Regions from separate parts of the Bradyrhizobium sp. BRP23 genome, predicted to be linked through region 2. Evidence: predicted binding sites of a transcription regulator. Region 2 holds the regulator's gene; each other region holds the start of a gene.

Region 1 (10,551 bases), on a different contig from region 2:
CCGCTTTGGGCGGGCTCTCAGGATGAGGCAGAGTGCGCGGAAGCAGTTTTCAACGAGCACTGATGCTGATGAGCCTCACCCTGAGGAGGCGCGTCAGCGCCGTCTCGAAGCACGAGGCGTGCGCACCGGCCGCCTCCACAAGTCATATACGATAGCCCTCGGTCACGTGGGGGAAGCGCGTCGAGGCTCCTCCTGCTTGCCTATTTGCCGAACTGCGCGATCAATTCGGTCAACGCGACGTGGCCGGTGCACGATCCCGTTCCCCGATGCGAGTCGCCGTCCTCCAGAGCGGTGGCGTAGAGGACCGCGGGATCGGCTTCGAGGCGAGCTCGCAGCGCTGCCAGCTTCGGCCAGCGGCTCTTCTCCGCAACCGCGTGGAAGTCGAGCCAGCGCGCGACGCCGACAAGCATGGCGTCGGCGAGGGTCGGCCGCTCCCCGAGCAGGAATTGTTGCGCTTCGATCATCGCTTCGAGCTTGTCATGACGCTCGATGACCCTTGCTGTACCAAAGGCGCGCAGGACCGACTTCGCGGCAGGCTCCATGGCTTCGGCTTCCAATGCGGCCCACAGCGGCGCGAAGGCGGCGGTGAAACCGGTATTCACGAACGCCATGAGCTGATGCATGCGATCGGCTTGCCGTGACAGCGGATCGAAGCTGATGCGCCGTTCGACATCCCTGGCCTCTAGCCAGGCCGCGATCGCCATCGTTTCCGTCAGCACCTCGCCCTGCTCGGTGATGAAGACCGGCGTCTCGTGTCGCGGATTGATACGGGCGTATGACGGGTTTCGCATCTCGCCCAACATATCGACCCGACACAGCCGATATGGCTTGCCCAGCCATTCGAGAGCCGCAACGAGCCCCATGGAGCTTCCCTTCGGGAAGCCGTAGAGTAGAATTGGGTCCATGATCCATTCTCCGTGATTTCTGATGATCACGCTGCGCAGCGGTGATGCGACCCTAGCCGCTCGCCGCATCAAGTAAATTACGAACTTTTTTGTAACCTGGAGGCGCCGATGAAGGATCTCGTGTCGAGATGTCCCATCGAGGAAGTGATGCAGATTCTGAGCGGTCGCTGGCCGACTCTGCTGATCTACTATCTGAAGCAGGGCACCAAGCGCTTCAGCGACTTGCGCCGCGATAATCCGACCATCTCACACAGGATGCTCGCGCTCGAGCTTCGCAAGCTGGAGGACGCCGGCATCGTCAGCCGCACCGAATTCGGCGGATATCCGCTGCGCGTGGAGTACGATCTGACCTCCGCCGGTCACGCGCTCGTGCCCTTGATCGATGCTTTGGGGGGCTGGTGGACGTCGGTTGCGGCGGCGGCTGACGGAGAAGGCCGCCGGAACGAAATCAGCGTCTCGGCAAGGGCGCAGCGAACCAGCGGCTGAAGGCCCAAGCGAGGAGACTGCCGTGACAATGCTCGTCGAGCGCTTCAACCTGCCGGCTGCGCATTCGCCCGCGCCGAGCGAGCGCGATGCCGAAACAGTTCAGTTCGCACAGGCCGCGCTGACGTCCGCCAAGCGGGAGGGCCTGCAACTCGCAGTGCGGGCGCGCTATGTCGCCCTCGTCGTCATTGGCTGCCTGATCATGGTGATCAACCCCGCCTGGGAGCAGCTCTACTACGTGGCGCTGCTCGGCTTGTTCGCACTGATCGGCTGGGCCCAGGTCCGGGTTGGGCGGGTCGGCCTGTCACGGCCGGAATTGGCACTCCTGTTCTGCGACCTGGCGCTGCTGACCTGCCTCATCGTGGTTCCCAATCCGTTCGGAGCCTCGCACTGGCCGGTCGCGATGCAGTACCATTCCGGCAACTTCATCTATTTCTTCGTCCTGCTCGCAGGCGCCACTTTGGCCTATACTTGGCGGACCGTCATTGCGGTCGGCATCTGGACAGCTGCGCTCTGGATTGTCGGCATAGCCTGGGTCTGGTGGCAACCCGATCGCGATCCTGCGCTGACGGCCCGCATCGCGGCCGCGACAGGCAACGATGAGCGCTTGTTTGCGATGATCTCGCCGAGCGAGATCGTGTTCCACGTTCGCGTCCAGGAGATCGTCGTATTCATGATCGTGGCCGTGACCTTGGCGCTCGCGGTCCGCCGCAGCAACGTCCTCTTGATCCGGCATGCCGCGGTGGAGCGCGAGCGCGGCAACCTCGCGCGCTACTTTTCACCGAATGTCGTGGCGGAATTGTCGAAACAGGACGAGCCGTTGAAGCAGGTGCGCACGCAACACGTCGCGGTGCTGTTCGTCGACATCGTCGGCTTCACGGCCTTTGCCGATGGACGATCGCCGCAGGAGGTTGTGCGGACGTTGCGGGAATTCCACGGATTGATGGAGCAGGAGGTTTTCCGCCATAGCGGCACGCTCGACAAATATCTCGGGGATGGATTGATGGCGACGTTCGGAACGCCCTTTGCCGGCGAGCACGACGCCAGCAACGCGCTGCGATGTGCCCAGGCGATGATCGCGGCGGCGGAGAGTTGGAACGATCAGCGGGCAGCGTCAGGCGAGCCAAAGCTGCATGTGAGCTTTGGCTTGCATTATGGGCCGGTGGTGCTCGGCGACCTCGGGCAGACCTGTCTGGAATTTGCCGTGATCGGCGCGACCGTCAACGTGGCAAGCCGTCTCGAGGCCTTGACCCGCACCTTGGGCTGCGCGCTAGTGGCAAGTGACGATCTCGTCAGCCAGGCGAAGGCCGAGCTGGGCGGTGCAGCCACAACGTTTCAGACATTGGAAGCGCGAGAGGCGCGGGCGGTCCGCGGCATTCAGCAGCCGATCGCGATCTGGACCCAGCCGCGCGGCGCGTAGAGCCGAGCTCCCGCGGCCTCAGGAAGCCAAACAAAAAGCCCGGCCAAACGGCCGGGCTTTTGATTGCTTGCGTTCGGTGCCGGCTTACGCGGCCTCGTCGGCGACGGTGCTGTCGTCGCCATCGGTATCGTCGGTATCACCCTCGGCATCCGTGTCAGCTTCGCCCTCGGCAGCTTCCGCCTTGGCATTGCGGCGCGGGCTCTTGGCGAGCTGCGCCTCGATCTCCTTGACCGCTTCGGTCTCGGTCGAGTGCTGCACCACCGCGATCTCGCGGGACAGGCGGTCGAGCGCCGCTTCATAGAGCTGGCGTTCCGAGTAGGACTGCTCGGGCTGCGATTCCGAGCGATAGAGGTCGCGCACGACTTCCGCGATCGCGACGATGTCGCCCGAATTGATCTTCGCTTCGTATTCCTGGGCGCGGCGCGACCACATGGTGCGCTTGACGCGGGCGCGGCCCTTGAGCGTTTCCAGCGCCTTCTTGACCAGCGCCGGATCGGACAGCTTGCGCATGCCGACATTGGCGACCTTGGCGGTCGGCACGCGCAGCGTCATCTTGTCCTTGATGAAGTTGATGACGAACAGCTCGAGCTTCGCACCGGCGATCTCCTGCTCCTCGATGGCCAGGATCTGGCCGACGCCGTGAGCGGGATAGACCACGAATTCGTTGGCCTTGAAGCCCTGACGCTGGGTCACGACCTTCTTTTCCTCGACCTTCGGCGCAGCCGCGGGCTTGGCAGCCGGCTTGGCGGCGACGGGAGCCTTGGCGGGCGCAACGGCAACAGGGGCCTTCGTCGCGGCGGGCTTGGCAGCGGGGGCCTTGGCAGTCACAGGCTTGACATTCAAAGGCTTGGCGGCAGCAGGCTTGGCAGCGGTCGCTTTCGCGGCCGGTTTGGCAGTCTTGTTAGGCATTGCGCTTCTTTTGTTCTTCGAGGACTTTGCAGCCGGCGCCTTCGTCGCGGTCCGACCCTTGGATGCGCTACGGCTGGCCGCGGCGACTTTTTTGGCCTCCTTATGGGAAGCCCTCGCTGAAGTACTCTTTTTACGCGTTTTCTGTGACACAGCCTGCGCGCGGAAACTGCCACGCCCCTGTTCGACATTTGGTTTCACGGGAACCCAGAGGGGCCAACGGGGCTGACGGGGTTCGGCTTAATGTGCCCAATATAGCACATTTCCCGCAAAAATCAATGATTTAGGGGTCTTGAGGGCTGGTTTTCGGCGGCAGCGCCGCTATTAGGGTTAAGTTTGGGCGCGAATTAGTCCCCAGAGCCGGGGTTCGGAGAAAAATATTTCTCGAACTTGCCTTCCATACCGTCGAATTCCTTGGCGTCGGCAGGTGATTCTTTCTTCTGGGTGATGTTCGGCCAGCTCTTGGCGTAGTCGGCGTTGACCTGGAGCCACTTTTCGAGGCCCGGTTCCGTGTCCGGCTTGATGGCGTCGGCGGGGCATTCCGGCTCGCACACGCCGCAATCGATGCACTCGTCGGGATGGATGACGAGCATGTTGTCGCCCTCGTAGAAGCAATCGACCGGGCAGACCTCGACGCAGTCGGTGTACTTGCACTTGATGCAGTTTTCAGTGACGACGTAAGTCATCCAACGCTCCGAAAAGCTCTTTTAGAAGTCGCGGCTTGCCTAGCGCGGATGGCCGGGCGCCGCAAGGTCGGGAAGGCCCGATCATGACGGCTTTGTGTGTTTGATCGATCAAGAAATGAATGCAAAGCGCAATTAATTGCGCGTGCCGAGCTCCTCATAGAGCACGCGAGCCGAGGCGGCATCGCCACGGCGCTCGTTGAAGGCGGTGACCTTCAGCACGCGCACGGTGCGATCGAGCGCGATGGTGAGGACGTCGCCAAGCTTAATGGCATGGCCCGGCGATGTCTCGCGCACGCCGTTGACGCGGACATGGCCGGTGACGACGAGCTCGGCCGCGGAGGTGCGCGCCTTCACCACGCGCGCGTGCCACAGCCATTTGTCGATGCGCTGCCGCTCGGTCGTCGTCGTCGTGGGATTACTCCTTCCGCCCCAGCTGCTCTTTCAGCGCGGCGAGCTTGGCGAAGGGCGAGTTCGGATCGATCGGACGATCGCGCTCGCGCGGGTTCGCGCTCGAGGCGTAGGGACGCAGCGAGGGACCCGACTCGCGATCACGGCGGTCGCGGCCCTTGTCGCGGTCGCGGCCGCGATTGTCGCGGCCCTTGTCGCGATCTCCGCCGAACTTCTTGTTGTCGCGATTGCGATCGCGATCCTTGTCGCGGTCTCCCTTGCCCTGGAAGCTGCGATTGCGGTCGTCGCGGCGCTCACCGCCCTCGCCGCCTTCACGCAGCTTGCGGAAGTCGCGGCCGCCATCGCGGCGATGGCCGCCGCCATGACGATGGCCCGGCTTCGCGCCGTCGGCGGCTTCGCCGGGCGCAGCACTCGCTGCATCGGGTGCAGCGCTGGCCTCAGCGCCGGCCTGCGGACGACGCTGGTTGTGGTGACGCTGATGGCGGTGGCGCTCGTGGCGCGGCTTGCGATCCTCGTGACGGCCGGCGGGGCGCCAGACCTCGACCAGCTCGGGCTCGGCGGGTGCGGCAGCGGCTTCAACAGGCGCAGCAGCATCGGGGGATGCAGCAGCTTCCGTCGCGGCGGTCTCGGCCGCAGCGGCTTCGAGGCCGGCAGCCTCGGCGGGCGTCGCAGACTCTTCTGCGGGCGGCGCGATGCCGGGGGCGTCCTCGGGCGTGACGGGCGCTTCCGGAGAGGCTTCCAGCGCCGGCTCCTTGTGAGCCTCCTCAGGAGCGGGCTCGTCGTGCGGCTCCATGCCGGGGGCGTCTTCGACCGTGACGGATTCGGCCGTAGCATCAGCGGCCGTGGCCTCAGCCGGCAGGCCGGCAACGGCCTCGGCTGCAGTCTCGGTCGAGGTCTCTACGCTGCCTTCAACGGGCGGCGTCTCGGCCGCGACGGTCTCGGTCACGACCTGCTCGGTCGCGACGGGCTCGGTCACGACAGGCTTCGGCGGCAGCGGCGGGCGCTTCTCCATGCGATAGCCCAGCGCGCGCAGCACGGAGGCGAAATCCTCGCCGGCAGATCCGGTGAGCGAGGTCATCGCCTGCGTCACCACGAAGCTGCGGCCATCGAACGCGCCGGCGGGCTTTTCGCCCGGCGAATTCTCGCGCCAGGCCAGCGCCGGGCGGATCAAGTCGGCAAGGCGCTCCAGGATGTCGACGCGCACGGCGCGCTCGCCGGCCTGCTTGTAGCCGAGCACGCGATAGGCATCGCGCGGCAGCGCCTTGTCGACCGGGAACGAGGTACGGCCCGAGGAGGCCAGATGCTGCGCGCCCGAGAGCGCGGAGAGATCGACATTGTCCTGCTTCAGCGCCCAGAGCAGTGCGGCGAGCGCACGCGCGGCGGGCTTGAGCAGGCCGGGGAAATAGATGTGATAGGCGCCGAAGCGGACGCCGTATTTGCGCAACACGGCGCGCGAGGGCTGGTCGAGATCCTTCAGCTCGCTGGCGATCTTCGGACGCTCGAGCACGCCGAGCGCCTCGACCAGCTGATAGGCGATGCCGCGGGCAATGCCGGTGACGTCCTCGGCCTTCGACAGCTCGAACATCGGCCCGAGCAGCTTTTCGATGTGCGTCTTGAGCCAGAGCTCGAGCCGCGCCTGCACCTTGTCGCGGGGCGCGCCGGTCAGGCGCTCGTCCGAGATGATGCGGATACGCGGATGCAGCGCCTCGTCTGCGGCGGCGAGGCGCGCAACGGCGTCGCCGGTCCAGCGGATGATGCCTTCGGAGGTGAGCACGAACTGCTCGTCCGGCGCATTGCCCAGCTTTTCGGCGCGCGCGTTGATCTCGCCGGCGAGCACCGCTTGCGCTGCAGCCTGCAAGGCTTTCGCATCGGAGCCGGCTTCCGCCGCATCCGGTGCAAAGGTGAAGCCATCGAGGCGGCCGATGACATGGCCTTCGACGATGACTTCGCCGGTCTTGCCGATTTCAGTATTCAAGCTCGTGTTCTCCCGCAGGCGGCGCATCAATACACTGGTCCGGCGATCAACGAAACGCTCAGTCAAGCGTTCATGGAGCGCATCCGATAATTTATTTTCGACCTCCCGCGCGATCCCCTGCCAGCGTTCCGGGTCTTTCAGCCAGTCCGGGCGGTTGGCGACGAAGGTCCAGGTGCGGATCTGGGCGATTCGGGCCGAGAGCGTGTCGATGTCGCCGTCGATGCGGTCGGCCTGGGTGACCTGGGACTCGAACCAGGCATCGGGAATGCAGCCCTTGCGCATCAGGAAGCCGTACAGCGTCGTCACCAGCTCGGCATGGGCGGCCGGCGACAGCTTTCTGTAGTCCGGGACCTGGCAGGCTTCCCAGAGCCGCTCCACGGCAGCCTTGCCATGCGCGATATCGCGCACCTCGCCGTCGCGGGCGGCGTGATCGAGCACGCGCATGTCCTCGGCGATCGGCGCGCGCGTCAGCGTCTCGTGGCCGGGGGCGAGGTTCAGCGAGACCTGGAGCGCGCCGAGCGAGGAGAAATCGAGCTTCGAATTGCGCCATTGCAGCACCTTCACGGCATCGAAGGTGTGGTTCTGCAGCGCGTTGACGAGCTCGGGCTCGAACGGCGCGCAGCGGCCCGTGGTGCCGAAGGTGCCGTTGCGGGTGGCGCGGCCGGCGCGGCCCGCGATCTGCGCGAATTCGGACGGCGTGAGGCGGCGGAACTGGTAGCCGTCGAACTTGCGGTCGGAGGCGAAGGCGACGTGATCGACGTCGAGATTGAGGCCCATGCCGACGGCGTCGGTGGCGACGAGATAATCGACGTCGCCGTTCTGGAACATCGCCACTTGCGCGTTTCGTGTGCGGGGCGACAGCGAGCCCAGCACCACGGCGGCGCCGCCATGCTGGCGGCGGATCAGCTCGGCGATCGCATAGACTTCATCGGCCGAGAACGCGACGATGGCGGTGCGGCGCGGCTGGCGCGTGATCTTGCGGTCGCCGGCGAATTCGAGCTGCGACAATCTGGGCCGCGTGATCATGGAGACACCAGGCAACAGGCGCTCGATGATCGGGCGCATGGTGGCGGCGCCCAACAACAGCGTCTCGTCGCGGCCGCGGCGGTTGAGGATGCGGTCGGTGAAGACGTGGCCGCGCTCGAGATCGGCGGCGATCTGGACCTCGTCGACGGCGAGGAAGGAGACGTCGATATCGCGCGGCATCGCCTCGACGGTCGAGACCCAATAGCGCGGGTTCTTCGGCTTGATCTTCTCCTCGCCGGTGACGAGCGCGACGCTGGCCTCGCCGGCTCTGGCGGCGATCTTGTTGTAGACCTCGCGCGCGAGCAGGCGCAGCGGCAGGCCGATCATGCCCGAGGGATGCGCCAGCATCCGCTCGATGGCGAGATGGGTCTTGCCGGTGTTGGTCGGACCGAGCACCGCAGTGACGCCCGCGCCGGGTGCGCGCTCGGAGGCGAAGGGGGAGGAGGAAAAAGCCATGTCTGTGGGATTAGGTAATGGCGATTTGGGCGAATGTCAGTGCTGGATGGGGCGGTGAGGGGGCTGGCTCTTCGTTCCTCATCCTGAGGAGCGCGTCAGCGCGTCTCGAAGGATGAAGGCCCGGCTGGTGCTGCTGGGCAAGCCAAGCCCCTCGCCCTTCGAGACGGCCGCTTGCGCGGCCTCCTCAGGGTGAGTGGCACACCGCGGGCGTGAAAACGCCCGCCCCAAATCCCGCGCAACTGTCTCACTTTGCGACGCTTTTCCCGTTCGCTTTAAGCTTCGGAACGACTCTAGAACGAATCGCGGCCGAATCGCTGACTCCCCTGTGAGTCCCGTTCCGTTCACGCAACATGTCGCGGGACTCGTCTTGGTTGCGCACTAGATGGAGTTTTGCGAGGGCGCACAAGCGACCGGGGTGGTTAAAGCTGGGGATGGCGGCGAGTCGAATCAGAATCGGGGAGGAGTCAAATGGATTCCCTGCGGCGGGGGTTGGTCAAACGAAGAGTGCGAAAACAACCCCATGCACAGTAGGTAAGTCGTTGATATTGCTAGGGCGCCACCGAACGCTCGTCATTCCGGGGCGCGACGCAGTCGCGAGCCCGGAATCCATCGTGAAACCATCCCTGGAGCCCGATGGATTCCGGGTTCGCGCCGAGGGGCGCGCCCCGGAATGACGTCGGAGAGAGCGGTGCGGCCTCCTTGCCTACTGCGTCTTGGCGACCCTCGGCGGCTGGGGCGACGTGATGAAGCTCGTGGCTTCCAGCATGGCGGGGCCGAGCGGGGTCGGCACTTTCAGCCAGAACGGGACCAGGATGCGCGTGCCGGCGATGGGGGCGAACGCGATCTCCATGTTGCGCTGGGCGGCGAGGTATTTGATCACCGGGCGGTCGGGGATGTAGCCGGCGATCGGCACGAAATAGATCGCGCAGACCACGACCGGGCCCTTGTACCCCTTCTCCGCCTTCACGGTCTCCATGCGCTTGAAATCGAGCTTGAGCTCGTAGCGCATGCGGCCGTCGAACACCGGCGCGGAGCTGTGGCAGGCGTCCTGCGAAACGGGATCACCGGTGCCGGGCACGCGCAGCAGCGAGGCCGTCATGGGGTCCCACACGCCGCGGCGATGCGCCTCGGTGACGACGATGCGATCAGGATCGACCGGCGGCTCCGGCAGGATGGCAAAATCCTTCACATTGCCCTTGTCGAGGGTGATGCGGATCTCTTCGGTCTTCTTCTGGGTGGTGGTGGAGGCCTGGTAGCCGGTCGCAACCAGCGCGCCACCAACGACGCGCCCCTGGCTGGCGCCGGTGCCGGACCCGCCCGTGAACGACTTCAAAAGCCCGGTGGTGCCGCCGGCGGCCGCCGCCGAGAACACGTCGTCCTGGATATCGATGTTCCAGGCGCCCTTGCCGACGGGAATGCCCGCCAGCGTCGCCTCATATTGCGCCTCGAGCTTGCCTTGCGCCGCCGCCGGCGCCGCGCCGGACGCCAGGCCCAGCACCACCGCCAGGCCACAAAGCGCCATCAGCCGGCCGGCCAAGGGGACGTCCAAGCGGACGCCCCGACACAGACAGGCTGAGCGCAGGTCTTGCGCGAAATGAAGCGTTGTCGGCACGAAACAATCCAATCAGAGCGCGATGTGCTGTTACTTAAGCCAAAACCGGCGGCAAACAATGTGTCGGGGCATGCAGCCCCGGGAACTCCACCGGACTCTTCGACGGCGAATACGCCCTTTATGTGATGGTAAGGCGCGACAATCATTGCCGTTTTGGTGATCGAGCGGTAACGGGGGGCGTTCCCACCGCTCCCCACCCTCCGCCGTCATGCCCCGGCTTGACCGGGGCATCCAGTACGCCGCAGCGCTTCTGGTCAGCCGCGCCGCCGCGGCGTACTGGATCGCCCGGTCAAGCCGGGCGATGACACCGAGGCTGGGGCGCACGAGATCCCGGGTTCGGGCTCTGCCCGCCCCGCGACGACGGGCCAAAAACGGCCCGTCGCCTTGACGCAAGGCGCCTTCCCCCCTATACGTCCGCCCGCTCCCTGCAAGGACGAAAGAATTTGCCCCCGTGGCGCCGAAATGGCGGCCGCACTCGTTGGGGGTTCGAACTAAAGGATTTATGCCATGTCTCGCCGCTGCGAACTGACGGCCAAGGGCCCCCTCGTCGGCCACAAGGTCAGCCACTCCAACATCAAGACCAAGCGCCGCTTCCTGCCGAACCTCGTCAACGTGACGTTCATCTCGGAAGCCCTGGGCCGCAACGTGCGCCTGCGCGTCTCCACCAACGCGAT
Region 2 (10,551 bases):
GTCTTGGCGCGCTCCTTGAGCGCCGGCATGGCCTTGAGCAGCTGCGCGCGCGTGGTGTCGTTTAACTTGGCCTTGATCTCGTCGCGGCTCGGCACGACGTGGTCGAGCACGTCCTCGAACATCTTCACGAGCGATTGATCGTCGGCGTGGCGGATGTAGTGGCCGTTGAGGTTTTCCAGCTTGGCGAAATCGAAGCGGGCGGCGGCGCGGCCGACGCTGCCGAGATCGAACGCGTCGATCATCTCCTCGGTCGAGAAGATCTCCTGGTCGCCGTGGCTCCAGCCGAGCCGGACCAGGTAGTTGCGCAGCGCAGCCGGCAGGTACCCCATCGCGCGGTAGGCATCGACGCCGAGCGCGCCGTGCCGCTTGGAGAGTTTCGAGCCGTCCGGGCCGTGGATCAGCGGGATATGGGACATGCTGGGCAGCTCCCAGCCCATCGCATCGTAGATCTGCTTCTGGCGGGCGGCGTTGATCAGGTGGTCGTCGCCGCGGATCACATGGGTGACGCCCATGTCGTGGTCGTCGACCACCACGGCGAGCATGTAGGTCGGGTTGCCGTCTCCGCGCAGCAGGACGAGATCGTCGAGGTTCTCGTTCTGCCAGACCACGCGGCCCTGGACCTGGTCCTCGATCACGGTCTCGCCGGTCTGCGGCGCGCGCAGGCGGATGGTGGGCTTGACGTCGCTTGGCGCCGTCGCCGCGTCGCGGTCGCGCCACATGCCGTCATAGAGGCGGGTGCGCCCCTCGCTGCGCGCCTTCTCGCGCATGGCGGCGAGCTCTTCGGCGGTGGCGTAGCAGCGGTAGGCCTTGCCGTCGGCGAGCAGCTGCTCGGCAACCTCGCGGTGCCGGGCGGCGCGGGCGAACTGGTAGATGACCTCGCCGTCCCAGCCGAGCTCGAGCCACTTCAGCCCGTCGAGGATGGCGCCGATCGCCGCCTCCGTGGAGCGTTCCCGATCGGTGTCCTCGATCCGCAGCAGCATCTTGCCGCCGTGCTTCTTGGCATAGAGCCAGTTGAACAGCGCCGTGCGGGCGCCCCCGATATGGAGGAAGCCGGTCGGCGAGGGAGCGAAGCGCGTGACGACGGAATCGGACATTCTTGGCAGGGCCTATGCATTGGAGGCGGTGGTGTATAGCAGGAACGGGACATAACTAAAGGGCGACGGCGGACCCGGCAGGCCTTGGTTAGGCTCTTGTAAGCTCTTGGCGCGGCCACGCGAATTTGGCAGAAGGACCGCTGATTTCCCTACAGGATTTTCGTAATGACAGAACCGGTGGCAGCTGAGGTTGGGCGCGATTTCATTCGTGACATCATTCAGGCCGACCTCGATCAGGGCAAATACAAGGAGATCGTGACCCGGTTCCCGCCGGAGCCGAACGGCTACTTGCATATCGGCCACGCCAAGTCGATCGCACTCAACTTCGGCGTCGCCCAGGAGTTTCCGGGCCGCTGCCACCTGCGCTTCGACGACACCAACCCGGTCAAGGAAGAGCAGGAATATATCGATTCAATCCAGGCCGACGTGCGCTGGCTCGGCTTTGACTGGGGCAAGAACCTGTTCTTCGCCTCGGACTATTTCGACCGCCTGTACGAATGGGCGGAGCAGCTGATCCGCGACGGCCTCGCTTATGTCGACGACCAGACCCAGGAGGAGATCCGCCTCTCGCGCGGCACGTTGACCGAGCCCGGCAAGAATTCGCCGTTCCGCGAACGCTCCGTGGAGGAGAACCTCGACCTGTTCCGCCGCATGAAGGCGGGCGAATTCCCCAACGGCGCGCGCGTGCTGCGGGCCAAGATCGACATGGCCGCGGGCAACATCAATCTGCGCGACCCAGTGCTGTACCGCATCCTGCATGCGCACCATCCGCGCACCGGCAACGCATGGTGCATCTATCCGAGCTACGACTATGCCCACGGCCAGTCGGATGCCATCGAAGGCATCACGCATTCGATCTGCACGCTGGAGTTCGAGGACCACCGACCGCTCTACGACTGGTTCATCGAGAAGCTGCCGGTGCCCTCACAGCCGCATCAGTACGAATTCGCGCGGCTGAATCTCACCTATACGCTGCTGTCCAAGCGCGTGCTGACCCAGCTCGTCCGCGACGGCCATGTCGCGGGCTGGGACGATCCGCGCATGCCGACCTTGGCGGGCATGCGTCGCCGCGGCGTGCCGCCGGCTGCACTTCGCGAGTTCGTCAAGCGCATCGGCGTCGCCAAAGCCAACAGCGTGGTCGATGTCGGCATGCTGGAGTTCTGCATCCGCGAGGAGCTGAACCGCACGGCGCAGCGGCGCATGGCGGTCTTGAAGCCGCTCAAGGTGGTGATCGAGAATTATCCGGAAGGGCAGACCGAGGAGCTCGAGGCGATCAATCATCCCGACGATCCCTCGTCCGGCACGCGGAAGATCACGTTCGGCCGTGAGCTCTATATCGAGCAGGACGACTTCATGGAGAACCCGCCGAAGAAGTTCTTCCGCCTGTCGCCTGGCAACGAGGTGCGGCTGCGCTATGCCTATTTCGTCAAGTGTACCGGCGTGATCAAGAACGACAAGGGTGAGGTGGTGGAGCTGCGCTGCACCTATGATCCCGCGACCAAGGGTGGCAACGCGCCCGACGGCCGCAAGGTCAAGGCGACCATGCACTGGCTGCCGGCGGCGGCCTCCAAGCCGGCGGAGATCCGCATCTACAACCAGCTGTTCGCCAAGCCGAGCCCGGATGCCTCGAACTTCGCGACCGATCTCAACCCGAACTCGCTGGAGATCCTCGCCGATGCGCGGGTCGAGGCGTCCGTTGCGGAGAGCAATTCGACCGAGCCGATGCAGTTCGAGCGCCAGGGCTATTTCGTGCGTGACAAGGACTCGACGCCCGGCAAGCCGGTGTTCTCGCGCACGATCGGTCTGCGCGACACGTTCGCGAAGGAAGTCGCCAAGGGTTGAGAAGGGCTGAGCAGGACATGAGCAGCGAGGCCGACGCCATCGTTTCCGCCATCATCGCGAAATGGTGCGCCGGCTTCGCGGCGCTCGATGCGGCCGCGCTGTCCTCGCTCTATGCGAGGAACGCGTTCTTCTTCGGCTCCAATCCGAAGCTCTATCGCGGCCGAGATGGCGTCGCCGACTATTTCAACGGCCTGCCGCGCTGGGGGAGGCCGAGCGCGACCTTCTCCGACGTGCACGCCGCGCAGGCCGGCCCTGATCTGATCAACATGGCCGCGACCATCACGTTCGATCTCGCGGGCGAGCGGGATGATCTCGTCGTCAAGATGAGCTGGGTCATCATCCGCGAGGACGGCGGCTGGAAGATCGTCAATCACCACGCCTCGTCGCAGGCGCCGCTGATCTAGCAACGGGCGCCAGCCCGGAGAAAGTAGGGCGGTCTTTGCCTGTTCCCGATCCGTACCGCTATTCGCGCAGCCGCACGGTCCGGTAGCCTCGGCAGCCGTCGCGTATCGTAAGGTGCAGGGGAATGGCGGAGCCGGGCCGGCCAGGACGGTCCCAGGGAGTTGCCGGGACGTGGCCGGTCGGCCGCGCTACCCCGGCCGGCGGTTTTGCGCCGGCGGGCTTTGGCATCTGGCCGGCGATCATCGAGACGCTGCGCCAATGGGCTCGGGGCGAGGCCGGGCCTGGCCGGCTGTTGCCGTGGGTGCCGGTCGCCTTCGGCGGCGGCATTGCGCTTTATTTCGCCGCCGATCATGAGCCGGTGCTGTGGGTGGTTGCTGCCACAGCCATCGCGCTGATGCTCGGCGCGGTGCTGCTCCGGCGGAGCCGGCTGTTTGCGCCCGCCATCATGCTCGCGGCGGTCGCGGCTGGTTTTGCCGTGGCGACCTGGAAGACCGCGCGTATCGCGCACACCGTTTTGGCAAAACCGCTCTATTCGGTGTCGCTGTCGGGCTTCGTGGAAGCGCGCGACATCCGCGAGCGCACCGACCGCTTCGTGCTGCGCGTCAGCGCGATGGAGGCGCAGCGCAGCGACGTCAAGCTCGAGCGCGTCCGCCTCTCGGTGCGCAAGGGCACGGCGCCTGAGGTTGGCAGCTTCGTGCAGCTGAAGGCGCGGCTGATGCCGCCGATCTCGCCGGTGCGCCCCGGCAGCTATGATTTCTCGCGCGACATGTTCTTCCAGGGCATCGGCGCCTCCGGCTTCGTGATGGGCGCGATCACGGCGTCCACGCCGCCGGATGCTGGCGGCCTGCGGCTGCGCTACGCGGCCTTCATGCAGGGCCTGCGCGATGCGATCGATGCGCGCATCCGCGCAACGCTCGAAGGCGATAACCGCGCGATCGCGACGGCGCTGCTCACGGGGCGGCGCGATGCGATCACCGCGCCCGTGAACGATGCCATGTTCGTCTCGGGACTCGGCCATGTGCTGTCGATCTCCGGCTATCACATGGCGGTCGTCGCCGGCGTCGTCTTCTTCGCGGTGCGCGCGCTGCTGGCCTTGATCCCGGGGCTGGCGGCCGGCTCCGCCATCAAGAAATGGTCGGCCGCCGCGGCGCTGGTCGCGGCCGCGTTCTACCTGTTGCTGTCGGGCGCGGAGGTTGCGACGCAAAGATCGTTCTTCATGACGGCGGTGGTGCTGATCGCAGTGATGGTCGACCGCCGCGCCATCACCTTCCGCACGCTGGCGGTTGCCGCGCTGATCGTGCTTGCGGTCGCGCCGGAGGCGTTGGTGCATCCAAGCTTCCAGATGTCGTTTGCGGCAACGCTCGGGCTGGTGGCGCTGGTGCAGATCGGCATGCCGAACCTGCTCGCCTCGCCCGATCATTCCGCGACGGCGCGGATCGCGTTGTGGGGCGGCCGCGAGATCGCGATGCTGTTCCTGGCCTCGCTGATCGCGGGGCTCGCGACCACGCCATACGCCGCCTTCCACTTCCATCGCGTGACCCCATACGGCGTGCTCGCCAATCTCGGCGCCATGCCGGTGGTCTCGGCGCTGGTGATGCCGGCCGGGCTGTTGGGGCTGCTCGCGGCGCCCTTCGGGCTCGACGGCGTGTTCTGGTGGTTGATGGGGATCGGCATCGAGTGGATGGTCCTGGTCGCGCGCTGGGTGGCGGCCCTGCCGGGCGCCGTCGGCCGAATTCCCGCCTTCGGGATCGCGCCGCTGATTGCAGCGAGCCTCGGGCTCATCGTGATGGGCCTGTTGCGCACGCCCTTGCGCTGGTCCGGCGCCCTGGTGCTGCTGGCAGCGATCCTCTGGGGACTGTCGGTGCGGCAGCCCGATATCCTGATTGCCGGGGATGGCGCGAGCGTCGCGGTCCGGGGCGGCGATGGGCGCTTGCAGGTGATCCGCGCCAGCAAGGACAGCTTCCTGCTGAAGGAGTGGTTGGCTGCCGATGCCGATCCGCGCGATGCCGGCAACGCCTCGTTGGCGAGTGGGGTGTCGTGTGACGAGACCGGCTGCGTGGCGCCGCTCGCGGACGGACGACTGATCGCGTTGGCGACGCGTATCGACGCGCTGGCCGATGATTGCAGCCGCGCCGCGCTGGTGGTGACGGCGCGGCCTGCGCCACCCGATTGCGCGGCGATGGTGGTCGATCGGGCGCGTCTTGCCAGTCAGGGCGCACTGGCTCTGACGAGACGCGGCGAGGGCTTTTCAGTGCAGGCGGTGAGGACGAGGGGAGCAAGCCGTCCCTGGCTGCCGGCCGGCGCCGGCGAGGGAGATTTCGACGGCAGCCTCGTGCCGAAGGCGGCCGTGCCCCGCAACCGGGACGCAACGCCATCGGAGGCCGACTTGCAGGCCGACGATTGACGCGGATCACAAATACCAGGCCAGCACGGCGTCAAGCCCTCCGTTGCCGATGACCGGCAGGGCCACCATTCGGCTCAGCCCGGCTGCGCAGGCTTCGGAGCCGGCGATCGAGCCGTCACGGGTGAGATCGTCGTTGAGCGCGGGCATGCCGGCGGCCCAGGCGCCGCCAATGCTGCCTTCGCCCCTGGCGATGGACTGCGCCGCATAGCGTGCGGCGAGGTCGGTCTGCGCGCTGCAATCGCCGGCGCGAAAGACCAGCGCCGAACGGTCCTCGTTCGGGACCCAGATCTCGAAGCGTCGCGCAATCGGCGTTGCCTGCGCGGAGAGGAATGTCAGAACCCAGGTCTGGTCGGTACCGGTTCGGTAGGGCACGCCGACGCCGAGATTGATCCCGACCTTGGCGGCGTCCTCCCAGCGCAGGAAACTCTTGGCGTCGTGCAAGTCCTTGATGATCAGCGGCAGGCCCGCCTTCCAGGTGCGTCCGGGCAGGCCGAAGCCGCGCGGAAATCTGGTGTGGCGGGAGTTGAATTCGAACATGTCCGCGGTGCCGTAATAGCCATCGACGAGCCCCATCTCATGCGAGAGATCAGGATCGTTGTGCCAGAGTTCGATCGCGCCGACATGCGCCTCGTCGTCGCCGCAGAACAGCACCAGCACGGCTTGCAGGAATTCGCCCGCGAACACCGGCACCGCCACGCCGCAGGTGAGGCCGGCCGCAGCGGCCTGATCGGTCCGCTTGAAATAGGAGTTGGCGAATTTCGTGAGGATGACGGGGTGGCCACAGGCCCAGGCCTTGCCTGGAAGTCCCTCGTCATATCCGAAGTGCAGCTCTTCGCTGACGGCTTTGAACGCGGACAGCCCATCGTCGTAGAGGCCGCCGCCGAATTCCAGCCGCATGCGCGTCCGGTCGGGTACCCAAAGTTCAACGACGCGAATGAAGGTCTTCATCGAGCGTGTCCGCCGCCTCAAACCACGACAGCATCGGTCATTTGGCTGCGGAGCGGACGTTCAAAATGCGGGCAGCACGGCCCAAACTTCGTGCGACGACGAGGCGCGGCGGTGGGCTCGCCGATCGAATGTCCTGAAACACAAACTTGCCGGGCTCGCCGGCCTTCGGCCGGCGACGGCAATTTCAATCCCGGGCTCGGCCTGTCGGCCGAAGGGCGTCAGCCGATCGGCAGGCGCGTGATCGTGGGCCGCGTGTCGGCGACGATCTGCGGCTTGTGCTCGCGCTCGGGGGCTGGCTGCGTCACCGGCAATTGCAGCACGGTCGCGCGCTGGCCTTCGACGAGCTGCGTCACCAGCACGTATTTGCCGTCGGGGAATTCGATCGCGTCATGATGGCGATCGGGAATGTGCGGGTCGATCTTGCCGAACTTGCCGACGCGAGAGTTCACGGTGCGCGTCCAGATCCAGCGGTTGTCGTAGCGGACGTTGTCGGCGAAAGCGAGCTCCGTCCCCGGCAGCAGACAGACCGCGACGGAGGGATCGGCTTCGGAAGCGAAACCGCGCGTCGAGGTGCCGCGGAAGGTTGTCGTGACGATCGTCTCGCCGACTTCGGCGGGGCGCGTCGCGACGGCATGCAGGCTGTAGTCACACATCGGGTGCTCCTCATGCTGGGATAGCGACCCGCGTCTCTTTCGAGGCGCAGGCCTCTATCAGAGTGGAAGCATACAACGCTCTGCTCGGTTATGGGCAAATCTGCGGCTCGCGTCCGCAGCGCGCGATCACATTATCTTTCCCGGATTCGATAGGAACAAACCTCGCGTCCTTGCATTCGGCCGGAGCTATCAGCACTGCCGGCACAACTCTACCGGTGAAGCAGAGCGAGATTGCTGCGCGCCTGCGCGGGCGAATGTCGCGCGGGAAGATGGACCGGACAGCCGGCGCAGAACCAGAGAAACCGTCCAGCCGGAGCGGACAAGTATCCGCTCCGATCCTGGATCGCCGATGCCGATCGAAACGCGCGCGGCGCTTGATGTTTCCCGTATCAGTACTTCCGGTAAAGCCCGATCAGCTTGCCCTGGATCTTCACGCGGTTCGGCGGAAGAATGCGGACCTCGTAGGCGGCATTGGCGGGCTCGAGCGCGATCGAGGCGCCGCGGCGGCGGAAGCGCTTGAGCGTGGCCTCCTCGTCGTCGATCAATGCCACCACGATGTCGCCGGTATTGGCGGTCTCGTTGCGCTGGATCAGCGCCATGTCGCCGTCGAGGATGCCGGCCTCGACCATCGAATCGCCGCGCACTTCGAGCGCGTAGTGCTCGCCCGAGCCGAGCATGTCCGGCGGCACGCTGATGGTATGGCTGCGGGTCTGCAGCGCCTCGATCGGCGTGCCGGCGGCGATGCGGCCCATCACGGGCACCGCGACGGGGCGCTCGCCCTCGTCCGCGGGCGGGCTGGAGCTCGCGCGCACCTTGCCGAGATTGCCCTCGATCACGCTCGGGGTGAAGCCACGGCGATTGCCGGCGGCGGCCTGGAGCTCGGGCAGCTTGATCACCTCGATGGCACGGGCACGGTTGGGCAGGCGGCGAATGAAGCCGCGCTCCTCGAGCGCAGTGATCAGGCGATGGATGCCTGACTTCGAGCGCAGGTCGAGCGCATCCTTCATCTCGTCGAAGGACGGCGGCACGCCGCTTTCCTTCAGACGTTCGCTGATGAACCGCAGAAGCTCGTATTGTTTGCGCGTCAACATCTCGACCAAAGTCCCCCGGTTGATGTCGTTCGATTCCGACACGATGAAGCCGGCACTAAGCCGCTACATCCTCGAAACAAATCATGAACGGACACTATATGTTCGATATGTGTTCCGCAACTGCTTAATTTATGGTGAACGCGGCCAAGCTCGCGGAATGCGTGTGGCTGGGCGGCTCAGACGGGCAGCCGGAGCACCTCGCAAGGCGTGCCGGCCTCGGCCTTCGGCGCGAACGGTGCGCGCACCAGAAGTACCTGTGCCGCAGCGAGATTCGCAAGAAGGGAGGAGTCCTGATGGCTGACCGGAAGGGCGACGCGCGTGCCGTCGTCGCGCTCCTCCAGCCGCGCACGCAGATAGTCCTCGCGCTGGTCGTTGGCGGCGAGATCGCGGCCCAGCACGGCGCGCTCGCGCCGATGATGAATCGCTGAACGGCCCGACAGGGCGCGAATCAAGGGGACCATGAACAGGAAGGCGCACACGTAGGACGACACGGGATTGCCGGGCAGGCCAATCACGCGCATCGCGCCTATCCGACCGTGCATCATCGGCTTGCCCGGCCGGATCGCGATCTTCCAGAACGCCATCGCGATGCCTTCGCCCTTGAGCGCCTGCTGGACCAGGTCGTGGTCGCCGACCGAGGCACCGCCGGTCGTGATCAGGATGTCGGCGCCGCTCTCGCGCGCGCGGCGGATGCCGGCGGACGTCGCCTCCAGTGTATCGGCGGCAATTCCGAGGTCGATGGTCTCGGCGCCCTCGCTGCGGGCGAGCGCATGCAGGGCATAGCCGTTGGAATAGACGATCTGGCCGCGACCAGGCGTGGTGCCCGGCATCACGAGCTCGTCGCCGGTGGCGAGAACGGCAACCCTCGGGCGGCGGATGACGGCGAGATGCGGATGATTCATTCCGGCGGCAAGGGCGAGATCGCGCTCGGTGAGACGGATTCCCTTGCGCAGCAGCACGTCGCCTTCGCGGAAGTCGACGCCTGCAGGGCGGATGTGCCGGCCGAAAATGGCGGCTTCCTTGATCGTCACATGTTTGCCGTCGGCAGCCGTGTCCTCCTGGATCACGACGGCATCGGCGCCGTCGGGAACGACGCCGCCGGTGAAGATCCGCACGGCTTCGCCGGGGCCGACGCTTCCCGCGAACGGCCGGCCCGCCGCGACCTCGCCGACGACGGTCAACCTCGAATCGTTTGCCGCGTCGGCCGTGCGCACGGCATAGCCGTCCATCGCCGACATCGCCTCCGGCGGCTGCGTGCGCCGCGCCGCGACATCGCGGGCGAGCACACGATGGTAGGCCTCGTCGAGGCAAACCATCTGTTCAGCCAGCGGCTCGACGCCGGCCAACACCGCGGCAAGCGCGTCAGAAACCGGCATCAGGGCCACGGGCGAACTCCTGCTGAGCACATCAGTCAATGGGCGGCGAGAGTTCTAGCCGAGTGCAGCCGTGAGGCAAAGCAGCACGCGGGATGATCTATCCTGCATGGTCGCAGGGGGTGGAGGAGGTCGGCTCAGCTCCGCCGCGGCATGATGCGGAAGGCGAGACAGACCGGAACGAGGATTGCCATGGCAAGGACGAGAATGACGAGCGCCACGGCCAGCATCGTTCAACGCCCCGTCGGATCGCCCGGACTGATGTCCGCGACGTCGGGCGGCTTGGGACCCTGATCCTTGTCCGGCAGCGGGTCCGCCTGGGATTTCAGGTCGGCGGCCTTGCTGATTAGCTTGGCGGAGAGGTCAGAATCCGAGGTGGTTCTGGCGAATTCGAGCAGGAGAGAGGCTTGCTTGGTGAGATAGGTCTTGCCCAGCACGTCGATCAGTCCAATGTAGAAGTCCCAACGGACTCATGAGTCCGAAGGGTGGTATTCCGTTCCCGGAACTCTGTATAAAAATGCACAAAGTGATCAGGTTCCACATCTTCAGCAGTTTTTGTTCCGGCAAGTGAGCGCGCTCCGGGCTTTCCCGCGGCTCAGATCCCCAGTGCTTTCAATGCGTTCCCGACATCACGCGGCGAGGTGACATGCACGGCGGTCAAGCCGCGCGCCCGTGCTCCCTCGATGTTCTCGGCGAGGTCATCGAAGAACACGATGCGCTCGGCCGGCACGCCGATCGCCGCCA
Region 3 (10,551 bases), 120 kb from region 2:
TCGCGATCGGCCGCCCGTCCTGGGTGCGGCGGATTTCGGGATCCTTGCCGAGATTTCCAACCAGAATGACCTTGTTGACGCTTCCCGCCATCGCCGCTCTCCACTCCGAATGCCACTGAATTTCAAAAGGGCGAATCCGCTGCCCGCGTTCCTCTGCGCCCGCTAGGGCGACCCTATACGCTTGCGGGCACCGATCAGCCTGCCACCCCCAAGGTTATCCCCACATATAGCATCGCGCGCACGTTTGTTCCAGATTTGTTCTTCATCATGGGCGGGCAGACATTTTCCCGCGTGCCGCGAAAAACGTCAGCCCCGAATGGAACCTTTTCGAGTTCCCTTGAATAGGAAAAAACTCTTAACATTCATCAAGTTGGAACCCATTCAATCAATCCGCAAGTGTGGCATTCCGGAGACGGACTCTGCCCTTTCCTTAGGCTACCTTTGCCTTGGAATTGATTCATATGGGTGTCGCGTCTGATCAGCCGCTTCGGGGACTTTCATGAAGCGGACGAAACTTGGGGAGACTGCAATGAATAAGATTCTTTTCGGCGTAATCAGTGCAATGGCATTGGGGCTGTCGGCTCCGGCAAGCGCGGCGGATATGGCTGCGCGTCCCTACACCAAGGCTCCGGCCCCGGCGGTCGCCGCGGTTTACGACTGGAGCGGCTTCTACATCGGCGTCAACGGCGGCGGCGGCACGAGCCGCAAGTGCTGGGACTTCGTGACCCCGGTCACGGGCGTTCTGGTGGCTGAAGGCTGTCACGATGCGACCGGCGGCACGGTCGGTGGTCAGATCGGCTACCGCTGGCAGTCGGCCAATTGGGTGTTCGGCCTCGAGGGCCAGGGCAACTGGGCTGACTTCTCGGGGGACAACGTCAGCCTCCTCTTCCCTGGAAGCGCTTTGGTCACCGGTGATCGTAACCGCTCTCACATCGATGCTTTTGGCCTGATCACGGGCCAGGTCGGTTACGCCTGGAACAACGTGCTGCTCTATGTGAAGGGCGGCGCCGCCGTAGTCGGGGACAAGTACGACGTCTATGCCGCGCCTGGCACGCCTGGCGCCGGCACGCTGCTGGCGTCGGCTCGCGAGACCCGCTGGGGCGGCACCGTTGGCGCCGGCCTGGAATTCGGATTTGCTCCGAACTGGACGCTCGGCGTCGAGTACAACCACATCTTCCTCGGCGACCGTACGATCGCCTTCACGACGCCTGCGGGCGTTGCCTTCGGGAGCGATCGCATCAGTCAGGACGTCGACATGGGTCTAGTCCGCCTGAATTATCGCTTCGGCGGCCCGTTGGTCGCGAGGTACTGATATCCCTCTCATTTCGCGAGCAAATGGAAGGGCCGGCCCTGCGCCGGCCCTTCTTTTTTTCGGCACATGCCTGGACGTAAATAAGTCAGTAACCATCACCTTTTGGACTGTTGTGGCTTTTCGGAGACACAACTTGCGGCTTTGGTGGTGTAAAGACGGCGTCAGTTGGGCCGTTTGAGTCCGCTGCCCTTCCGCCACGGAAGGCAACAACAGAAACTGGGACTGGGATTAAGTTGAAAATGAAGAAGGTTTTGTTGGCTTCGGCCTGTTTGTTCGCTCTCGCGGCCCCCGCTTCGGCTGCTGATCTGGCAGCCCGCCCCTACACCAAGGCGCCTGCGCCTGTTGCCTCGGTCTACAACTGGACCGGCTTTTACCTGGGTATCGTCGGTGGCGGCGCCTGGGAAAACAGCTCCGATGATCCGCGCATGCAGGGCGGTTTCGTCGGCGGCACCGTTGGCTACAACTGGCAGACCTCCAACGTCGTGTTCGGCATCGAAGCTGATGGCGCGTGGGCTGACGTAAACGCCTCGGCGACCGGTCTTGTTGATTTTGGTGGCGCCCTCGTTCCCACGACGGTCAGTTCGCGTATCGACGCGCTCGGCACCGTGCGTGGTCGCATCGGCTGGCTCGCTTCCCCGAGCGTCCTGCTGTACGCCACGGGTGGTTACGCCTGGATCAACAACAAGATCAGCGTCAGCGCGCCCCCTGTTCTGAGCCTCTCGGAGAGCCAGTTCCATTCGGGCTGGACGGTCGGCGCGGGCGTCGAGGCGATGTTTGCTCCGAACTGGTCGGTCAAGGGCGAGTACCTCTATCGCAGCCTGGGCGGCGAGACCTACTTCTCGGGCGTCTTCCCGGTCAACACCGGCACTCTCGACCTCCACACCGTGCAGGTCGGCGTGAACTACCACTTCGGCGGCCCGGTCGTCGCCAAGTACTGAGCTTCGTCTCTGACGCATCATCGTCACGAAAGGCCGGCCTCGCGCCGGCCTTTTTGTTTGTTGCGGCCGCCCGTTCGCTCGCGCTTTTCGAAGGGGTGTGGCCGCTGGGTGACACAACCTTTGGCTTCAATGGTGTAAAAGCAATGACGTTGCTTGAGTCATAAGGTCCGCTGCTCTTCCGCTCTCCGGAAGACCGGAATGAGAAATGGAAGTGGGGAATGGATATGAAGAAGCTTTTGCTGGCTTCGGCCAGCTTGTTCGCACTCAGCGCGTTGGCACCGGCCTCGGCGGCCGATTTGGCAGCCCGCCCCTACACCAAGGCTCCGGTGGCACCGATCGCGGTGTACAACTGGAGCGGTTTCTACCTCGGCGCCAACGCCGGCGGTGGCTGGAGCCGCAACTGTTGGGATCTCACCAGTGTCGGCCCCTTCGTGGTCGCTCCGGCGGTGGCCGAAGGTTGTCACAATGCGACCGGCGCACTCGTCGGCGGCCAGATCGGTTATCGCTGGCAGTCCGCCAACTGGGTATTCGGTCTCGAAGCCCAGGGGGACTGGGCTGACCTGAAGGGTTCGAACATCAGCTCGCCTGCCGCGCTCGCGCCGCTGGTGAACGAGACCAGGATCGACGCCATTGGCCTCTTCACTGGCCAGGTCGGTTATGCCTGGAACAACGTGCTTTGGTACGTGAAGGGCGGCGCTGCCGTCACTCACAACAAGTACACTGGCAGTTTTGGCGGCGTTACGCTCGACACCGCGAACGAAACGCGCTGGGGCGGTACCGTCGGCACCGGCATAGAATTCGGCTTCGCCCCGAACTGGTCGGTCGCTGTCGAATACAACCACCTGTTCATGGGCAGGCACAACGAGACCTTCACCTTCCTCGGCGTGACCACTCGCACCGACAGCATCAAGCAGGACGTGGACATGGCTACCGTTCGACTCAACTACACCTTCGGTGGCCCGGTGGTCGCGAAGTACTGAACTTCCCTGCCGAGGTCACATCGTCACGAAAGGCCGGCCTCGCGCCGGCCTTTTTGTTTTGGCTGGGTGCTCCGCGAGCGGTTCCGCGCGTTCCTGCTGCCAGATCCCGCCAGCACGCCAACAATCCGTTGACGATTCGCAAGTCCCACTGGAAATCCGCCGCCGTTCTTCCTACGTTCGCTGCCATACCCATCGGCGCCGATCCCGGTTCCGGGCGCAGCGCGCCTTTTTTGTTGGCGCGATCGCGCACCTTTGGGCTTCCTTGAGGGCAACTCGGATGGATGAAGTGATCAAGGCGAAGCGCCAACAACAGAACGCGGGCTCCAGCCTGCGCGCAATTACGATCCGCGGCGCGCGCGAGCACAACCTCAAGAATATCGACGTCGAGATTCCCCGCGACAAGCTGGTGGTGTTCACCGGGCTATCCGGCTCCGGCAAATCCTCGCTCGCCTTCGACACCATCTATGCCGAGGGCCAGCGCCGCTACGTCGAATCGCTGTCGGCCTATGCCCGCCAGTTCCTGGAGATGATGCAGAAGCCCGACGTCGACCAGATCGACGGCCTGTCGCCGGCGATCTCGATCGAGCAGAAGACGACGTCGAAGAACCCGCGCTCCACCGTCGGCACCGTCACCGAGATCTACGACTACATGCGCCTGCTCTGGGCCCGCGTCGGCGTGCCCTATTCGCCGGCCACGGGCCTGCCGATCGAGAGCCAGACCGTCTCGCAGATGGTCGACCGCGTGCTGGCGCTGCCCGAGGGCACCCGCCTCTATCTGCTCGCCCCCGTCGTGCGAGGCCGCAAGGGCGAGTACAGGAAGGAGCTCGCCGAATGGCTCAAGAAGGGCTTTCAGCGCGTCAAGATCGACGGCACCTTCCATGAGCTGGCGGAAGCCCCTAGCCTCGACAAGAAATTCCCGCACGACATCGACGTGGTGGTCGATCGCATCGTGGTGCGTGCCGATATCGGCCAGCGCCTCGCCGAGAGCTTTGAGACCGCGCTGAAGCTCGCCGAAGGCCTTGCCGTCGTCGAGTTCGCCGATGCGCCCGCGGCGGCTGCGCCTGCGGAGGAAAAGAAGAAGACCGCGAAAATCCACGACAAGAGCGGGCCCGAGCGCATCCTGTTCTCGGAAAAGTTCGCCTGCCCGGTCTCCGGCTTCACCATCCCCGAGATCGAGCCGCGCCTGTTCTCCTTCAACAATCCCTACGGCGCCTGCCCCGCCTGCGGCGGCCTCGGCGTCGAGCAGCATGTCGACGAAGACCTCGTCATCCCTGAGAAGGATCTGACGCTGCGCAAGGGCGCGATCGCGCCCTGGGCCAAGTCGTCGTCGCCCTATTACGTGCAGACGCTGACCGCGCTCGGCAAGCACTACAAGTTCACGCTCGACACCAAGTGGAAGGATCTGCCGAAGAAGACGCAAAACGCGATTCTCTACGGCTCGGGCGAGGACGAGATCAAGTTCTCCTACGAGGACGGGGTGCGCTCCTACGACACCAAGAAGCCGTTCGAAGGCGTCATCACCAACATCAACCGCCGCTACCGCGAGACCGAGAGCGAGTGGGCCCGCGAGGAGCTGGCGAAATATTTCCACGACGTCCCCTGCGAGGGCTGCAAGGGCTTTCGGCTCAAGCCCGAGGCGCTCTGCGTCAAGGTCGGCGGCAAGCATATCGGCGAAATCTCGGAGCTGTCCGTGAAGGGCGCCGGCGCATGGTTCGAGACCGTGCCGGAGGCGCTGAACGCGCAGCAGAACGAGATCGCGGGCCGCATCCTGAAGGAGATCCGCGAGCGCCTCACCTTCCTGCTCGACGTCGGCCTCAATTATCTGACGCTGTCCCGCTCCTCCGGCACGCTGTCCGGCGGCGAGAGCCAGCGCATCCGCCTCGCCTCGCAGATCGGCTCGGGGCTCACAGGCGTGCTCTACGTGCTGGACGAGCCTTCGATCGGCCTGCACCAGCGCGACAACGCCCGCCTGCTCGATACGCTGAAGCGGCTGCGCGACCTCGGCAACACCGTGGTCGTGGTCGAGCATGATGAGGACGCCATCCGCCTTGCGGACTACGTGCTCGACATCGGCCCAGGCGCCGGCATGCATGGCGGCAACATCGTCGCCGAAGGCACGCCCGCCGAGATCATGCGCAACCCGAAATCGCTGACCGGCAAATACCTGACCGGCGAGCTCGAGGTCGAGGTGCCGGAGCGGCGTCCGCCGAACCATCGCCGCACCATCAAGGTGGTGAACGCGCGCGGCAATAACCTCAAGAACGTCACGGCGGAAATTCCGCTCGGCCTGTTCACCTGCGTCACCGGCGTCTCCGGCGGCGGCAAGTCGACGCTGCTGATCGATACCCTCTACCGCGCCATCGCCCGCAAGCTGAACAATGCCAGCGAGGGCGCCGCCCCGCACGACCGCATCGAGGGCCTCGAGCACATCGACAAGATCATCGACATCGACCAGTCGCCGATCGGCCGCACGCCGCGCTCGAATCCGGCGACCTATACCGGCGCGTTCACGCCGATCCGCGAATGGTTCGCCGGCCTGCCGGAAGCGAAAGCACGTGGCTACGAGCCCGGCCGCTTCTCCTTCAACGTCAAGGGCGGCCGCTGCGAGGCCTGCCAGGGCGACGGCGTCATCAAGATCGAGATGCACTTCCTGCCCGACGTCTACGTCACCTGCGACGTCTGCAAGGGCAAGCGCTACAACCGCGAGACGCTGGAGGTGCTGTTCAAGGGCAAGAGCATCGCCGACGTGCTCGACATGACTGTCGAGGAAGCTGCCGAGTTCTTCAAGGCGGTGCCGCGCGTGCGCGAGACTTTTCAGACATTGCACCGCGTCGGCCTCGACTACATCCATGTCGGCCAGCAAGCGACGACGCTCTCGGGCGGCGAAGCCCAGCGCGTCAAGCTGGCAAAAGAATTGTCAAAGCGCGCCACCGGCCGCACGCTCTACATCCTGGACGAGCCCACCACCGGCCTGCACTTCCACGACGTCAAGAAGCTGCTGGAGGTGCTGCACGAGCTGGTCGCGCAGGGCAACACGGTCGTCGTCATCGAGCACAATCTCGAAGTCATCAAGACCGCCGACTGGGTCATCGATCTCGGCCCCGAAGGCGGCGACGGCGGCGGCGAGATCGTGGCGTGGGGACCTCCGGAAGACATTGCGAAGGCGCCGCGAAGCTATACGGGCAAATTTTTGGCTCCCGTGCTGGAGAAGGCGCGGAAGCCGAAGCGGAGGCGTGCGGCGAGCGAGGCGGCGGAGTAGATTGCGCTGCATCGAAGCCACAGGGCTGTAGGGCGGATTAGCGGAGCGTAATCAGCCACTATTCGATCGGGAAAGAACCGACATGTCCGCTGGACTCGTACAAACCTACCGCGCCTTCGCCCACAACAACGCTTGGGCGAACCATCGCCTGCTCGCCGCCTGCGCTGCGCTATCCCAATCTGAATTCGAAGCCCCCCGCACCGGCTTCTTTCCAAGCCTGCAGCGTACGCTGAACCACATCTACATCATCGACTTCTTCTACATCGATGCGCTTGAAGGGGGCTGGCTCGGACCGGCAGCCTGGAAGAACGAGGTGCCGTACCCCTCGTTAGCCGAGCTCAAAGCTGCCCAGGCCGCAATGGACAACCGCCTGATTGCGATCTGCGATGCGCTGACAACTGAACGGCTCGACGCCTTCGTCCGGATCAACCGCGATACGAGCGTTCAAACCGAGCGCTGCGACCGGCTGCTCATGCATCTCTTCCAGCATCAAGTTCATCATCGCGGACAGGCGCATGCCATGCTGTGCGAAACGGATGTCGCGCCCCCGCAGCTCGACGAGTTCTTCGCGGAAGGCGAAGCGCCGCTGCGAGCCGCCGAATTCGCCGAACTCGGCTGGACCGAGGAGACCGTTTGGAAATCCAGGACGTAAGCTACGCCAGGAACTCCGGCGGCACATGGTCGGTCAGCCACACACCGTTCTCTGCGCGAAAAAACTTGAATCCCTTGGCATGCATGCTGCCGGCATCGACCTTGAAGATGTGCGGCTTGCCGTGGCGCTGACCGACACGCTGCGCAGTTGCCTCATCGGAGGACAGATGCACCTGCTGGCGCGCCTGCGGCTTCAGGCCCTCGGACAGGATCGCCTCGACAAACCGTGTCGCCGTGCCATGATACAGGATCGACGGCGGCTCCTGCGGCGCCAAGCCAAGTTCAACCGAGACGGAATGTCCTTGCGCGGCGCGAATGCGATCAGTTCCAGGGGATAGCGAGAAACGCTTCTTGTCGCTCTCTGCGACGACGCGCAGCAGATCATCGCGGCCAAACTTTGTGCCGGCGGCATTTGCCTTGGCGATCAGGTCGTCGATGCTGGCCCACCCGTGCGAATCCAGCACCAACCCGATCGTTTCCGGCTGGTGGCGCAGGACCAGGCTCAGAAATTTGCTGAGCTGGGTGTCATTGATCGGCATGGTTACCCTTCCAGTCCCGCATCACTACACTCAAGTGGTTGGCAAGGCCAGATGATCGATCTGGAGGGAGCAATGAGCCAGTCGAACCTATACGCTATTTCGGAACGCGATCCTCGCCGAGCAACAGGTGACTTGCGTCTACGAGGGTTGCCGTCGCGAGCTCTGTCCGCATATCATCGGCACCGACAAGTCCGGTGACGAAGCCGTGCTGGCCTGGCAGTTTGCAGGCGAAAGCAGCAGGCGCTGCCGCAATGGCGCTGCCTGAAGCTGGCCAATGTCAGTGGTGCCCGGGCGCGGGATGGCCGCTGGCATGAAGGCGGCTCGCATAAGAGCACCCAGACCTGCGTGGCGAAGATCGATCTCGACATCAATGTCGATGTTCGTAAGTTGCGGTGAGAGAGCTACAGGGGTCGAGATCGGAATCGAACCCCGTCGATCACGACGTAACGGCCGATCGCAGGGTTGATTTCGATCCGCTCGTGTCGCATGGCTGTCCTCGAACTCCACGAATATTAGCACGCGACCTCACGCTTGTCAGCGAGCTCAAAATCCGGCCTCATGCCCTATTCCCTCGCCATATTCGATCTCGACGGTACCCTCGCCGACAGCTTCCCGTGGTTCCTGCGCACCATCAACGACGTCGCGGACCGCTTCGGCTTTCGCCGCGTAAAGGACGAGGATGTCGAGGAGCTGCGCCACGCCTCGTCGCGCGAGATCCTCGCCAAGCTCGAAGTGCCCATGTGGAAGCTGCCGGCGATCGCGCGGCATGCGCGGCGTCTGAAGGCGGAGGCGGCTTCCGAGATTTCGCTGTTCGCAGACGTCGAGACGATGCTGCGAACGCTGGCCGAGAACGGCGTGCAGCTGGCGCTGGTGACGTCCGACAGCGAGGCCAATGCGCGCGAGAAGCTCGGGGACGCCGCAGCGCTGTTCTCGCATTTCGACTGCGCAGCGTCGCTGTTCGGCAAGGCCGCGAAATTCCGCCGGGTCATCCGCCGCGCCGGCGTCGCGCCTAGCAGGGTGATCTCGATCGGCGACGAGGTCCGCGACATCGACGCGGCGCGGGCGGTCGGGATCGCCTGCGGCGCGGTGTGCTGGGGCTATGCGGCACCGGCGGCGCTAACGGCGCTTCGGCCCGACCATGTGTTCGAGCACATCCGTGACATCGCGCCGGCGCTGATCGGCGTCACAGCTCCGATGCGGGCTTAACACCACCGCGCGGCCGTATTGCTTTTCCATCGAGAGCCCGGGCCGGCCCTCACTCACTCGCCGGATCGACCGGCAGCCTTGCGCGAGGCTCCCGCTCCGATCTCCCGGTTCAGGCACGCAAAAGCCTCTTTCACGTAGACGGCCAAGGGCCGCTTGCCCTGGTCGCGATTCCAACTGTCCATCGCAAGCCGCAAGGCTCCGACCGACATCATGGCGACCACGCGCAGCGCAGCCTGCCGATGCGGCTGCGGCCACATCTGGGACAGCGCCGCGAACACGGCAGCTTCCTTCTCGACGTATTTCGCCTGCTGCCGGATGCGAAGCGACTCGTTCGCGGACATCAGGCGCTCGATCACTTTTGTTTGCTTGTAATCGACCGGGAAGCGGGCTGTCAGCTCCAGCAGGCCGTTCCTTGCGGCATCGAGCGGCGACTGCTTGGTCGTTTGCTCGAGCACGGCGGCACGCAAGGTCTCGCTGAAACCACCATCCTGCCACGCCAGGAGGATCTCTTCCTTGGACTTGAAGTAGTAGAAGAACGTCCGCCGCGAGATCCCCGCCGCCTCCGCGATCGCGTCGAGCGTGGTGGCATCATAGCCCCTGGTCAGAAACAGTTTAAGGCCCTGCTCGGCGATACGATGCAGCGTTTCGCGCCGCTTCCGCTCGCGCAGGCCTTCCTCCTTCCGGGATGAACTTTTCATGACCTGTTTTGCCATGAAATCGACCAGTTTGCAAAATTACACTAAGTGCAATACGTCGATTACACTCGGTGCGACTTCATACAAGGTGCCTTCATGGTGAACGGGTTGAGCGACACTTCCTCTCGGCATGTGCGATCCGCGCACGCGAATGGCGCGGACGCTGCGAGCGGAGCGACAAGCCTGACCCGACGGCGGTTCGGTGCCGCGCTGCTGGCGATCGCCGTCACGGCCACGCTCGCCGCGCCTCCAGCCCGGGCGCAGTCCGCGCCCCCCGCGGTCGTCGACTTCGACTGGGTCGATCCGGCGCGTTCGCGGCCCGTTCCGGCGCGCCTGCACTGGCCGGCGGATGTTGCGCCGGGATCGCGCGTGCCGCTCATCGTGTTCTCCCATGGGCTCGGCGGCTCTCGCCGGGGCTACAGCTATCTGGGGCGATATTGGTCGGCCCGCGGCGTCGCCAGCCTGCATGTTCAGCATGCCGGCAGCGATTCCTCGCTCTGGGCGGGCAATCCCCTCGCCGTCGTGGACCGCCTGCAGCGTGCCGCTCACGAGAGCGAGGCGCTGGCGCGAGCCCTGGATCTGCGCTTTGCCCTGGATCGCATGCTGTCGAGTCCCCATGGTGCCCACGTAGACCGCCGGCGCATCATGGCGGCGGGGCATTCCTATGGGGCGAACACGGCGCTTGTTGCGGTTGGCGCCCGCGTGATGCGCGACGGCAAGTGGGTCGAGGCGCGCGACCCGCGCTTTGCCGCCGCCATTGTCATTTCGGCCCCTCCATTCTATGGCGAACCCGATCTTGCCTCGGTGTTGAGCAGGATCACCGTTCCAACCCTGCACGTGACGGCGACGAAGGACGTCATCCAGATCCCCGGATATTACTCACCCGCTGCCGACCGGCTGGAGGTCTTCAACGCCATTGCCACACCGCGCAAGCTGCTTGCCGTGTTCGAAGGCGGCTCGCACAGCATCTT

What was found. The regulator LexA, encoded in region 2, represses DNA repair genes until DNA is damaged. The targets are predictions, from matches to a motif close to TGTTCNNNNTGTGTTCNG.
Region 1: the regulator LexA is predicted to act here: its motif matches at 8,546-8,563, upstream of I6F24_RS25345 (helicase-related protein).
Region 3: the regulator LexA is predicted to act here: its motif matches at 3,394-3,411, upstream of uvrA (excinuclease ABC subunit UvrA).

The regions. Positions count from the first base shown of each region.
Region 1 is NZ_JADYVW010000010.1:5,837-16,387, reverse strand. Features, by position in the region: gene I6F24_RS25375 (glutathione S-transferase family protein) at 201-905, opposite strand; gene I6F24_RS25370 (helix-turn-helix domain-containing protein) at 1,014-1,391, shown strand; gene I6F24_RS25365 (adenylate/guanylate cyclase domain-containing protein) at 1,420-2,808, shown strand; gene I6F24_RS25360 (CarD family transcriptional regulator) at 2,893-3,717, opposite strand; gene fdxA (ferredoxin FdxA) at 4,062-4,400, opposite strand; gene I6F24_RS25350 (S4 domain-containing protein) at 4,533-4,784, opposite strand; gene I6F24_RS25345 (helicase-related protein) at 4,816-8,265, opposite strand; gene I6F24_RS25340 (DUF3108 domain-containing protein) at 8,969-9,787, opposite strand; gene rpmB (50S ribosomal protein L28) at 10,385-10,551, shown strand, end outside.
Region 2 is NZ_JADYVW010000008.1:180,109-190,659, reverse strand. Features, by position in the region: gene gltX (glutamate--tRNA ligase) at 1-1,094, opposite strand, end outside; gene I6F24_RS22665 (glutamine--tRNA ligase/YqeY domain fusion protein) at 1,260-2,936, shown strand; gene I6F24_RS22660 (nuclear transport factor 2 family protein) at 2,954-3,340, shown strand; gene I6F24_RS22655 (ComEC/Rec2 family competence protein) at 3,463-5,742, shown strand; gene I6F24_RS22650 (GAF domain-containing protein) at 5,749-6,690, opposite strand; gene I6F24_RS22645 (hypothetical protein) at 6,909-7,343, opposite strand; gene lexA (transcriptional repressor LexA) at 7,733-8,434, opposite strand; gene glp (gephyrin-like molybdotransferase Glp) at 8,611-9,819, opposite strand; gene I6F24_RS22630 (hypothetical protein) at 10,041-10,244, opposite strand; gene I6F24_RS22625 (HAD family phosphatase) at 10,403-10,551, opposite strand, start outside.
Region 3 is NZ_JADYVW010000008.1:60,456-71,006, forward strand. Features, by position in the region: gene I6F24_RS22045 (single-stranded DNA-binding protein) at 1-91, opposite strand, end outside; gene I6F24_RS22050 (outer membrane beta-barrel protein) at 530-1,312, shown strand; gene I6F24_RS22055 (outer membrane protein) at 1,552-2,250, shown strand; gene I6F24_RS22060 (outer membrane beta-barrel protein) at 2,475-3,230, shown strand; gene uvrA (excinuclease ABC subunit UvrA) at 3,508-6,489, shown strand; gene I6F24_RS22070 (DinB family protein) at 6,572-7,141, shown strand; gene I6F24_RS22075 (RNA 2'-phosphotransferase) at 7,143-7,679, opposite strand; gene I6F24_RS22080 (HAD-IA family hydrolase) at 8,238-8,885, shown strand; gene I6F24_RS22085 (TetR/AcrR family transcriptional regulator) at 8,939-9,583, opposite strand; gene I6F24_RS22090 (acetylhydrolase) at 9,689-10,551, shown strand, end outside.